Regions from separate parts of the Exiguobacterium sp. RIT341 genome, predicted to be linked through region 3. Evidence: riboswitches for the same ligand, from Rfam matches in the RefSeq annotation. Region 3 holds a riboswitch; each other region holds the start of a gene.
The links. A riboswitch is a leader RNA that binds a small molecule or an ion and turns the genes downstream of it on or off. The one in region 3 is predicted to bind S-adenosylmethionine.
Positions count from the first base shown of each region.

Region 1: another riboswitch for S-adenosylmethionine. It lies ahead of BW42_RS12720 (amino acid permease); the one in region 3 lies ahead of mtnK (S-methyl-5-thioribose kinase).
Region 2: another riboswitch for S-adenosylmethionine. It lies ahead of metK (methionine adenosyltransferase); the one in region 3 lies ahead of mtnK (S-methyl-5-thioribose kinase).

Region 1 covers NZ_JFYW01000010.1:64,642-67,909, forward strand. The annotation lists gene BW42_RS12710 (ketopantoate reductase family protein) at 1-24, shown strand, start outside; gene BW42_RS12715 (polysaccharide pyruvyl transferase family protein) at 229-1,695, shown strand; SAM riboswitch class I at 1,804-1,905, shown strand; gene BW42_RS12720 (amino acid permease) at 1,983-3,268, shown strand, end outside.
Region 2 covers NZ_JFYW01000001.1:83,218-86,485, reverse strand. The annotation lists gene BW42_RS00465 (serine aminopeptidase domain-containing protein) at 1-176, opposite strand, end outside; gene BW42_RS00460 (GNAT family N-acetyltransferase) at 255-743, opposite strand; gene metK (methionine adenosyltransferase) at 881-2,089, opposite strand; SAM riboswitch class I at 2,218-2,344, opposite strand; gene pckA (phosphoenolpyruvate carboxykinase (ATP)) at 2,579-3,268, shown strand, end outside.
Region 3 covers NZ_JFYW01000009.1:15,226-18,493, reverse strand. The annotation lists gene BW42_RS11040 (2,3-diketo-5-methylthiopentyl-1-phosphate enolase) at 1-877, opposite strand, end outside; SAM riboswitch class I at 948-1,049, opposite strand; SAM riboswitch class I at 1,255-1,358, shown strand; gene mtnK (S-methyl-5-thioribose kinase) at 1,436-2,602, shown strand; gene mtnA (S-methyl-5-thioribose-1-phosphate isomerase) at 2,599-3,268, shown strand, end outside.

The DNA of each region.
Region 1 (3,268 bases), on a different contig from region 3:
ATGTATCTTGGAACGATTAAATAGTTACATTTTTCTATTTTAGAAAAATAATGGAGTAGTACAAATGTTTCGTTTTGATGACGAAAGACCTGTTTCCCCTAGGAATCGTTGACTTCCGAAATAAAATTCATCTATTGTTAATGAGATTGAAAAAAAGTGATAATATATTTTTCCACATTTTTTCTTGCAAGGACGAATGAAGCAGACGAGAGGGGAAGTTTATCCATTATGAAACGTATTATTATTCGTGCAGGTATGACACCATTCGAACAGTTCGATGCTCCTTATTTGATGAAACATAATTCCATTGGAGGAAACGTTGGAAATCTCATTTATCAATACAGTATCTTTCGGACGTTGATGACAGAAGGTACGACGATTACACCGGACTATTACTATTACGATGAAGAACGGGCGGACGAAATCAATGCCAACTTTGATCTTTATGTCATTCCGTTAGCGGACGCATTCCGAAAAGAATTCGTACCGACGTTGCGGAAGTACACCCGCCTTATCAAGAAATTAAAAATTCCAGTCGTCGTTATTGGTGTAGGATTACGTGCACCGTTTGAACCAGACTTAGATGGTGGATTCCCGTTCGATGAAGATGTTAAAGCATTCGTCAGTGCCGTTCTCGAGCGCTCAAGCATGCTTGGTCTTCGTGGGGAAATCACGTCGAAATACTTGACGCGTCTTGGTTTTCGCGAAGGCATTGATCATCGTGTCATCGGATGTCCTTCGATGTACGCGTTTGGTCGCGACTTACATATTCGTGAAACGAACATTACGCCCGAGTCGATGATTACGGTCAACTCGTCACGTTTAGCACCACAAAATGTTCTTGATTTCATTACGCGCGGAATGGAAGAGTATCCGAATCATTACTTCATTCCCCAATGGATGAAGGAACTGAAATTGACGTATACAGGAACGCATCCGATCGCAGATTTGTCCGTGACGAACTATCCGGTGAAGATGTCGGATCCTGCTTACATGAACGATCGTGTTCGTTTCTTCTTGAACGCACAAACATGGTTCGATTTCATCGGGCAGGCAGACCTCAGTTTTGGTGCGCGCTTGCATGGAAATATCACAGCAACGCTTGCGGGTACGCCGAGTATCCTCATTCCAAAGGATGCACGAATGCGCGAACTAACGGATTATCATCAGTTGACGCATATTTGGGCGAACGACATCAAAGCGGATACACAATTATCCGACGTCGTAGCCAATGCTGATTTCCAAAGTCCAGTACGTGTTCAAGCACGTAACTTCGACAACTTCGTTGATTTCTTGAACGTGAATGATCTTGAACACATTTATCAAGAGACGAACTATCCTGAGAATGTACCGTTTGACCGTCAAATGGCGCAAGCGGAACTACTTCCACCGGTTCAACCGATTTCTGGCGTGAGTCTCGAAGAAGCAGTAGCTCGTTTCGAACGCTTCTTCCCGGAACAAGAGAAGAAGATCGCGGATGCGCAAAAACAGGCAAAAGCGCAATTGGCCGAAAAAGATAAGAAAATCAAAGCATTGCAGAAACAGACAACGACGACTCAAAAAGATCAGGAAATTGCGGCGCTCAAAGCACAACTGGCTGCTCAAACGAAGAAAATGAAGCATCAGCAAGGAACATTGAACCGGAAAGCGGTTCGGGCAGCCTTAAAGACAGCGGATTTATTTGCTAAAAAATAAAACGTTCTAACATTCCGGATCATTACGATACGGAATGTTTTTTAATAGGAGTATTCTGAATTGCGTTGACAATTCGGAAAAGACTTGATAGGGTTAGGAACAATTACATACTTATCCAGAGAGGTGGAGGGACTGGCCCTATGAAACCTCAGCAACAGGTCGAAAGATACTGTGCTAATTCCTGCGGGTGTTGCACCCGATCGATAAGATTTCCGAATTGTCGACCGACGCATCCGTGAGGATGCGTTTTTTGTTTGAAATAGGTGGAACGAGGAGGAAATGGATTCATGAAAACGAGCGGAGCTTTTCGACGCAAGATGGAATCACGTCATCTGATCATGCTGTCGTTAGGAGGCGTCATTGGAACAGGATTATTTTTAAGTACAGGTTATACGTTGGAACAAGCGGGACGTGTCGGAACGATTTTGTCGTATTTGATAGGAGCCGTCGTCGTCTACTTAGTCATGCTAAGTCTTGGCGAACTCGCTGTACACATGCCGGAAACCGGATCATTCCATAAGTACGCAACGAAGTATATCGGAACCGGTACCGGTTATACGGTGGCCTGGCTCTACTGGCTGACGTGGACGGTCGCCCTTGGTTCAGAATTCACGGCAGCAGGCATTTTAATGCAACGTTGGTTCCCGTCGATTCCAGTCTGGGTGTTCAGTGCATTATTCGCTGCGATGATCCTTGGTATCAACGTCTTGAAGGTCCGCGTATTTGCTGAAGTCGAGTTTTGGTTCTCCGCCATTAAGGTCGTAACGATCATTGCTTTCATTTTACTTGGTGCGGGAGCCATCGTTGGCTTCATCCCATTACAAGATGGTAGCCCAGCACCATTCTTTTCTTCCTTAACGGAAGGAGGATTGTTTCCAAATGGAGCATTTGCGATCTTCATGACGATGCTTGCTGTGAACTTTGCTTACTCAGGAACGGAATTGATCGGCGTCGCAGCGGGTGAAGCGGTCGATCCGAAGCGGACGATTCCGCTTGCGATCCGAACAACGATTTTGCGACTCGTCCTCTTTTTCGTCGGTACGATCATCGTATTAGCCGTCTTATTGCCAACGGAAGGGAAGGGCGTGCTCGAAAGTCCGTTCGTTGCGGTGTTCGAACGAATCGGAATTCCGTATGCGGCAGACGTGATGAACTTCGTCATTCTGACAGCGATCTTGTCGGCAGCGAACTCTGGGCTTTACGCTGCCTCCCGGATGCTTTGGTCGCTTGCGAACGAACGCATGATTCCGCGCTTCTTCGCCCAGGTGACGCCAAGTGGGGTTCCACTTCGAGCTGTATTGTTCAGCATGCTTGGCGGAGGACTTGCTTTGCTGTCTAGCATCTATGCAGCAGGAAGTGTCTATATTGCGCTCGTCTCGATTTCCGGCCTTGCTGTCGTCGTCGTCTGGATGAGTATCAGCGTTGCGCAGTATCGCTTCCGGAAACAATTCCTCCGCGAAGGGCATACGGTCGACGAATTGGTCTATCGTACACCACTCTTTCCATTGGTACCGATCGCCGCTTTCGTCGTCTGTTTGATTTCCCTGATTGGTATCGGATTTGATCCGACGCA
Region 2 (3,268 bases), on a different contig from region 3:
TCGCGTAATGCTTCTTTTAACAGTTGACCGTGCTCTTCAAACGAAATGCGACGTGGTGCGTCGACGAGTAGCACTTCATACTCTCTTTCGAGTACTCGAATCAAAGCTTCACTCGGACGGGCACGCAGTTGTAACGGATAGACTAATACGATGATTCCTGTTGGTTGTTCAACCACAAACTCACCTCTTCACTTCATACTTCCTTTTCACGATACCTTATTTCAAACGCAAACGAAACCGTCCCGAGACGGATTTCACGAGGCAACATGGCGAAGACGAACGACTGATTCCGCTTGCCCAAACACTTCTTCCGTCATCTCACTAAGTTCTTCAAAACCAAATGAGGTCAGGAATTGACGCGCTTTATAGTTACGTGCTTCCACGTAGACTTCGAGTGGGACGGCTCCTTGTCGTTCGAGTTCACGAATCAGACGTCTTCCGATTCCGTTTTGCTGATATTCCGGCAAGACGTAAAGCCGAATGATCTCCCATGTTCCTTCGACATCAACAGCATGAATGAAACCGACGATTTCCTCGTCGATGATTCCGACATAAAAATACTCTCCCCGTGCTTCTTCCGCCGTCCGGATTGCACGAACGACTTCTTCTTGCGGATACGCCTCCTGCACGAAATGCGCTTTCGAACGTTCGGAATAGATTTCTTCATAAGTATCCAACCAAGATGTGATAGCAATGTCATGAATACGTCCTGCATCAGCTGGAATAGCTTCGCGTATTTCCATAATCGGAACCCCCCTTTATACTCATACAAATCGACTCATGTACTTTTACCCTTTTCTAGAAAAAACATTCGTTTCCTGCAAAGTTCCGCGGAAACAAAAAAGCCCGAAAACCCACGTAGGATTTCCGGACTTTTTGATTATGCGAAACGTTTTGCTTGTTCTTCAAGAACTGCTGCTTTATCTGTTTGCTCCCATGGAAGCTCAACATCTGTACGACCGAAGTGACCGTATGCAGCTGTTTGACGATAGATCGGACGACGGAGATCAAGCATGTTGATGATTCCAGCCGGACGAAGATCGAAGTTTTCAGCAACCAATTCGACGAGTTGTGCTTCAGGAAGTTTTCCTGTGCCGAATGTATCAACTGCGATTGATACAGGGTGCGCGACACCGATTGCGTACGCAAGTTGAACTTCTGCTTTGTCTGCAAGACCTGCAGCAACGAGGTTCTTCGCGACGTAACGTGCTGCGTATGCAGCTGAACGGTCGACTTTTGTTGGATCTTTACCTGAGAATGCTCCACCGCCGTGGCGTGCGTATCCACCATACGTATCAACGATGATCTTACGACCAGTCAATCCAGCATCTCCTTGTGGTCCGCCAATGACGAAACGACCAGTTGGGTTGATGAAGAATTTCGTTGCTGCGTCGATGTATTCAGCCGGGATGACCGGTGTGATGACGTGTTCTTTCAAATCAGCTTGGATTTGCTCAAGCGTAACTTCTTCCGCATGTTGTGTCGAGATGACGATCGTATCGACACGAACCGGCTCGTTGTTCTCGTTGTATTCGACCGTGACTTGTGTTTTTCCGTCCGGACGAAGGTAGTCGAGTTGACCGTTTTTACGCACTTCTGCCAAACGGCGTGCGAGACGGTGCGAAAGCGAAATTGGAAGTGGCATGAGTTCTGGTGTTTCTTTCGTTGCGTAACCGAACATAAGACCTTGGTCTCCTGCACCGATTGCATCGATTTCTGCATCAGACATGCTACCTTCACGTGCTTCAAGCGCTTGGTCGACACCAAGAGCGATATCTGCTGATTGCTCATCGATCGATGTCAATACAGCACATGTATCCGCATCGAAACCGTATTTCGCGCGTGTGTAGCCGATTTCACGAATCGTTTCACGAACGACTTTTGGAATGTCGACGTAAGTGGATGTCGTGATCTCACCTGCAACGAGAACGAGACCTGTTGTAACAGAAGTTTCTGCCGCAACACGTGCGTTTGGATCCGCTGCAAGAATCGCATCGAGGATTGAATCCGAAATTTGGTCACAGATTTTATCTGGATGACCTTCAGTGACTGACTCCGACGTGAATAGTCGGCGATTAAGGTTTGTCATGTATGACCCTCCCAAAAAAGAATTTGACGGTGTACTCATTTCCCCTAGTTGAGTGGGACGGTAAAATGAAAAAAACCTTTCCAAGTCCAAAAAATGGTCAGGGAAAGGTTGTGCGTTCTTCCTTTACCCTCTTATCGTTCGAAGTGTTTACTTCGCTTCAGGAGAGCACCTTTTCCCTCATTAATATATGAATTAATGTAGGACGGTTGCCGGGTTTCTTCGGGCCTTGTTCCCTCCACCTGCTCAGAATAAGAGTATCCGTTACGAATTACATGATATAAAGTTGTACCTACTCTGTCAAGCAAGGTTTCAAATTCTAGTCGAAACTTTTTAAAAGAGATGTTAAACTATTAATGCTGAAAGCGTTTCCAGATAAATAGAAATCAGCACCAGAAAATGATTGCGCTCCCTTTAGTATGTCATATATAATGAATGTGTCATACTAAATGCAGTGAGCCAAAACCAACGTAGGGGAAAGGTGGGGTCAGGATGCCGATGACGGTCCTGAATATCGAAGAACTACTCAAGAAAGAGCATGTGTTCAAACAACTATCTGTTGCTGAACTTGTCGAACATGCGATTCGAAACGAAGAAGGTGTCCTTGCTGAGAACGGCGCACTATCTGTAGAAACGGGGAAATTTACAGGTCGTTCACCGAAAGATAAGTTCATCGTCCGTGATTCTTCCTGCGAGTCTCACATCGATTGGGGTCATGTTAACCAACCGATGGATGGAGACAAATTTGAACAATTGTTACAAAAGGTTCTTCGTTACATGAACGAAGCCGATCAGCTCTACTACACAGAAGCTGCTGCTGGGGCAGATACGCACTTCACCCTTCCGGTTCGTGTGCTCACACAATACGCTTGGCATAACCTGTTTGCCAAACAACTCTTTTTACGCGAGTATCCTGAAGTGGCTGCCTTCGAACCGTTCACGGTCGTCTACGCGCCACATTTCAAAGCAGATCCTACCGTTGACGGAACGAATTCCGAGACATTCATCGCCATGTCGTTCGAACACCGGATCGTCTTGATCGGCGGAACCGAATATGCGGGCGAAATCAAAAAATCGATCTTTTCTGTCATGAACTACCTCTTACCACAAGAAAATGTCCTTTCGATGCACTGTTCAGCAAACGTCGGACACGAAGGCGACGTCGCCTTGTTCTTCGGTCTA
Region 3 (3,268 bases):
CATTGCCGTAAGGTGACGGGAATAGTGTTAAGTCTGCACCAGCAACGCGCGGTAATGTGCCAAGTAAGACAGGCGCTGCAACACCGTGGTTCGGGCTGGCAATCAATGCACCGCTGTAAGCCGGATGATTGAAAATGGGAACGTTGATCTCCGGATCACTTGCCAATTCACGTAAGACGTCGAGTCCGTATGTGAAGGTATTCAACAAGAAAGCAGTTGCTCCAGCGTCAATCAATCGTTTGGCTTGATCCTTGAGCGTAAAGACGGGACCACTAAGTGTGATCGCATACAACGCACGTTTACCGGTCCGGTGGAAATGAGCATCGATAACCTCACGTCCGATCCGTGCCCGATCAATCGTCGGTGTCAACGGATTGTCATATAGGATCTCATCGTCCTTGACGAGATCGATCCCACCAGCAAGTTGTCCTTCGAGTTGATCACGAAGGAACGATAAATCGCGTCCGATGACCCCTTTGAAGATGCTCATTAACAGTGGACGATCTTCGACACCAATCAAGGAACGAATCCCTTCAATCCCGAACTTCGCACCTGGAAAATCCGACGTGAATGTATCGGGTAGTAGCAGTTCTGTTAATTTGATTTCACCGTCGAGTGAGAGTTTCCCGAAGACGGTCGTCAAGATCGCAGAAAAGTCGCGCGATACATTGTGTTCCGGGTAACGAATCGTGATATAGCCTTTACCGTCGCGCTCTTCCGTATGTACGACTTCTCCTTTGAATGAGGCGAGTTGTTGTTGCTCAAGATGATTCAGCTCCGTCCAGGAACCAACCGTCAGACCAAGCGCGAGTTGTTCGGCGCGTTGCTCCAGTCGATCGCGGGCGGTCAATTGATAAGTAGCTGTGATGTAAGCCATGTCTTTCCTCCTTCAATAAAAAAATGGTCTCTTGTCAGCGACAAGAGACCATGAATGATTCGAACGTGGACTCTTATCTGTCAGCTTAGTAGCTGCAAGAATTAGCACCGTGCCAAAAGGTCGGTTGCTGCGACATCGTAGGGCTTGTCCCTCCGTCTGCTCTTGATAAGAATTGGATGAAATTGTGAAATCTAATTGCAATTTTTACATGAGAGTCACGACTTGTCAAACTATTTTTAGAAAATTTATTTTTTTGAAAATACTCTTTCTATAGATGGCATGAAAACGATGTCCATTTCTCCCTGATTTTAGTTTGACAGCAGGGAAGAGGATTGCGTAAGATTCAAATCAATATCACACACGACAACTACATACGACTCTTATCGCGAGTTGGCAGAGGGAATTGGCCCGATGACGCCGCAGCAACCGACCACTTGGCACGGTGCTACATCCAACAGACGTTTCGTCTGAGAGATAAGAGGACGCAGTGACTTTCCTGCGCCTCTTTTCGATGACGAAAAGAGGCGCTTTTTCGTGTATCACACAGGGGGAACTGAGATGACATACAAAGCATTTACAGAACAGGACGCGATCGAACGGGTCCGCTCACTAGGACTGATCGGCGACGGAGCCGTCGAAGCAGAAGAGATTGGCGACGGCAATCTCAATCTTGTCTTTCGAATTCGAGAAGGTGAACATCGATTGATTCTAAAACAAGCACTTCCGTACGCGAAAGTCGTCGGTGAAAGCTGGCCACTATCACTCGAGCGGGCGTGGATCGAGCAATCCGCACTCCGTGAATTCGCCCGGCATGCCGTGCCGTTCGTACCGCGTGTTTTTCATGCTAGTCACGACGAGGCGTATACGGCCATGGAAGATCTTTCACATCTGACAATCGTTCGAAGCGGTTTACTCGCAGGTGAACAGTATCCGTTGCTTGCGGAACATATTGGTTCTTATCTCGCTCGGACTTTATTCCATACATCGGACTTTGCGCTTGGTCCGGTTGAAAAAAAACGTGTCGCCCGAACGTACTACAATCCGGACTTGTGCGACATCACGGAAAAATTAATCTTCACGGATCCGTTCCATGACGCGGAGACGAACGAGATTGAAGCCGGGCTTGAAGAAGAGGTGGCACGTCTATGGGCGGACGATGAGTTGAAACGCGAAGTCGCAAAACTCGAAGCGCTTTTCATCACGAAAGGAGATGCGTTGCTACACGGCGATCTACATACAGGAAGCATCTTTGCTTCGGCAACGGAAACGAAAGTCATCGATCCAGAATTCGCCTTTTATGGTCCATTCGGATTTGATGTCGGACAGTTCATCGCCCACTTATTCTTTGCAGCATACCCGGATTATTCAGCACTTCGTGATGCCCGGATTCGCGACATCGATACGTTCTGGCTGACGTTCGCTTCGACGTTCCGCGCCTTATGGGAACGCGAAGCCGTCGAACCATTCCGGACATCGGGACTCGTCGACGATGTACTGAGCACGATCTTGCAGGATGCCCTTGGCTTTGCCGGTTGCGAACTGATTCGTCGGACGATCGGACTCGCACCAGTCGCTGATTTAGAAACGATTAGTTCTATGACGGAACGACTAGAACGAAAACAACATGCTTTACGTTTAGGATCGGCGTTAATCAAACGTCGGACCGAATGCCGGACATTTGATGATTTACGAAACTTCGACGTAACGGAGGAACTTAGCCGATGAGTACATTCGTTCAAAGTATTCGTTATGAAGATCGTGTCTTGACGATTCTCGATCAGACACGTCTACCGCAGGAAGAACACTATGAAGTCATTACCGATCTTGCACAAGCGGTCGAAGCGATTAAACAACTGCGCGTCCGAGGGGCGCCTGCGATCAGTTTATTTGGCGGATTCGTACTCGTTCAAGAGGCGTACCGGTTTGAAGCAGAACTGTCGATCTATAAGCAGACTTTGCTTGAGACATCAGCGACGTTACTCGCGACACGACCGACGGCTGTTAACTTACGAAATGTCCTTGATCAATTGAATCCAATCATTCAAGACGGGACGTCGGTAGAAGAGATCCGCGAACGGCTCGAGCAGCGAACGATTGCCTTATACGATCAGGATGCGCAGACGTCACGTCAAATCGGGATTCATGCACTTGAATTGTTCCAGTCAGGTAACCGGATCCTAACGATCTGTAATGCTGGATCGATTGCGACCGCTGCTTATGGAACAGCACTTGCGCCGTTCTATATCGCAAAAGAACGCGGCATTGAATTATCTGTTTTTGCGAGTGAGACGCGACCATTACTGCAGGGAGCACGACTGACGACATGGGAGCTACAACGTGCCGGCATCGATGTCACGCTAATTACAGATAACATGGTCGCCCATACGCTGA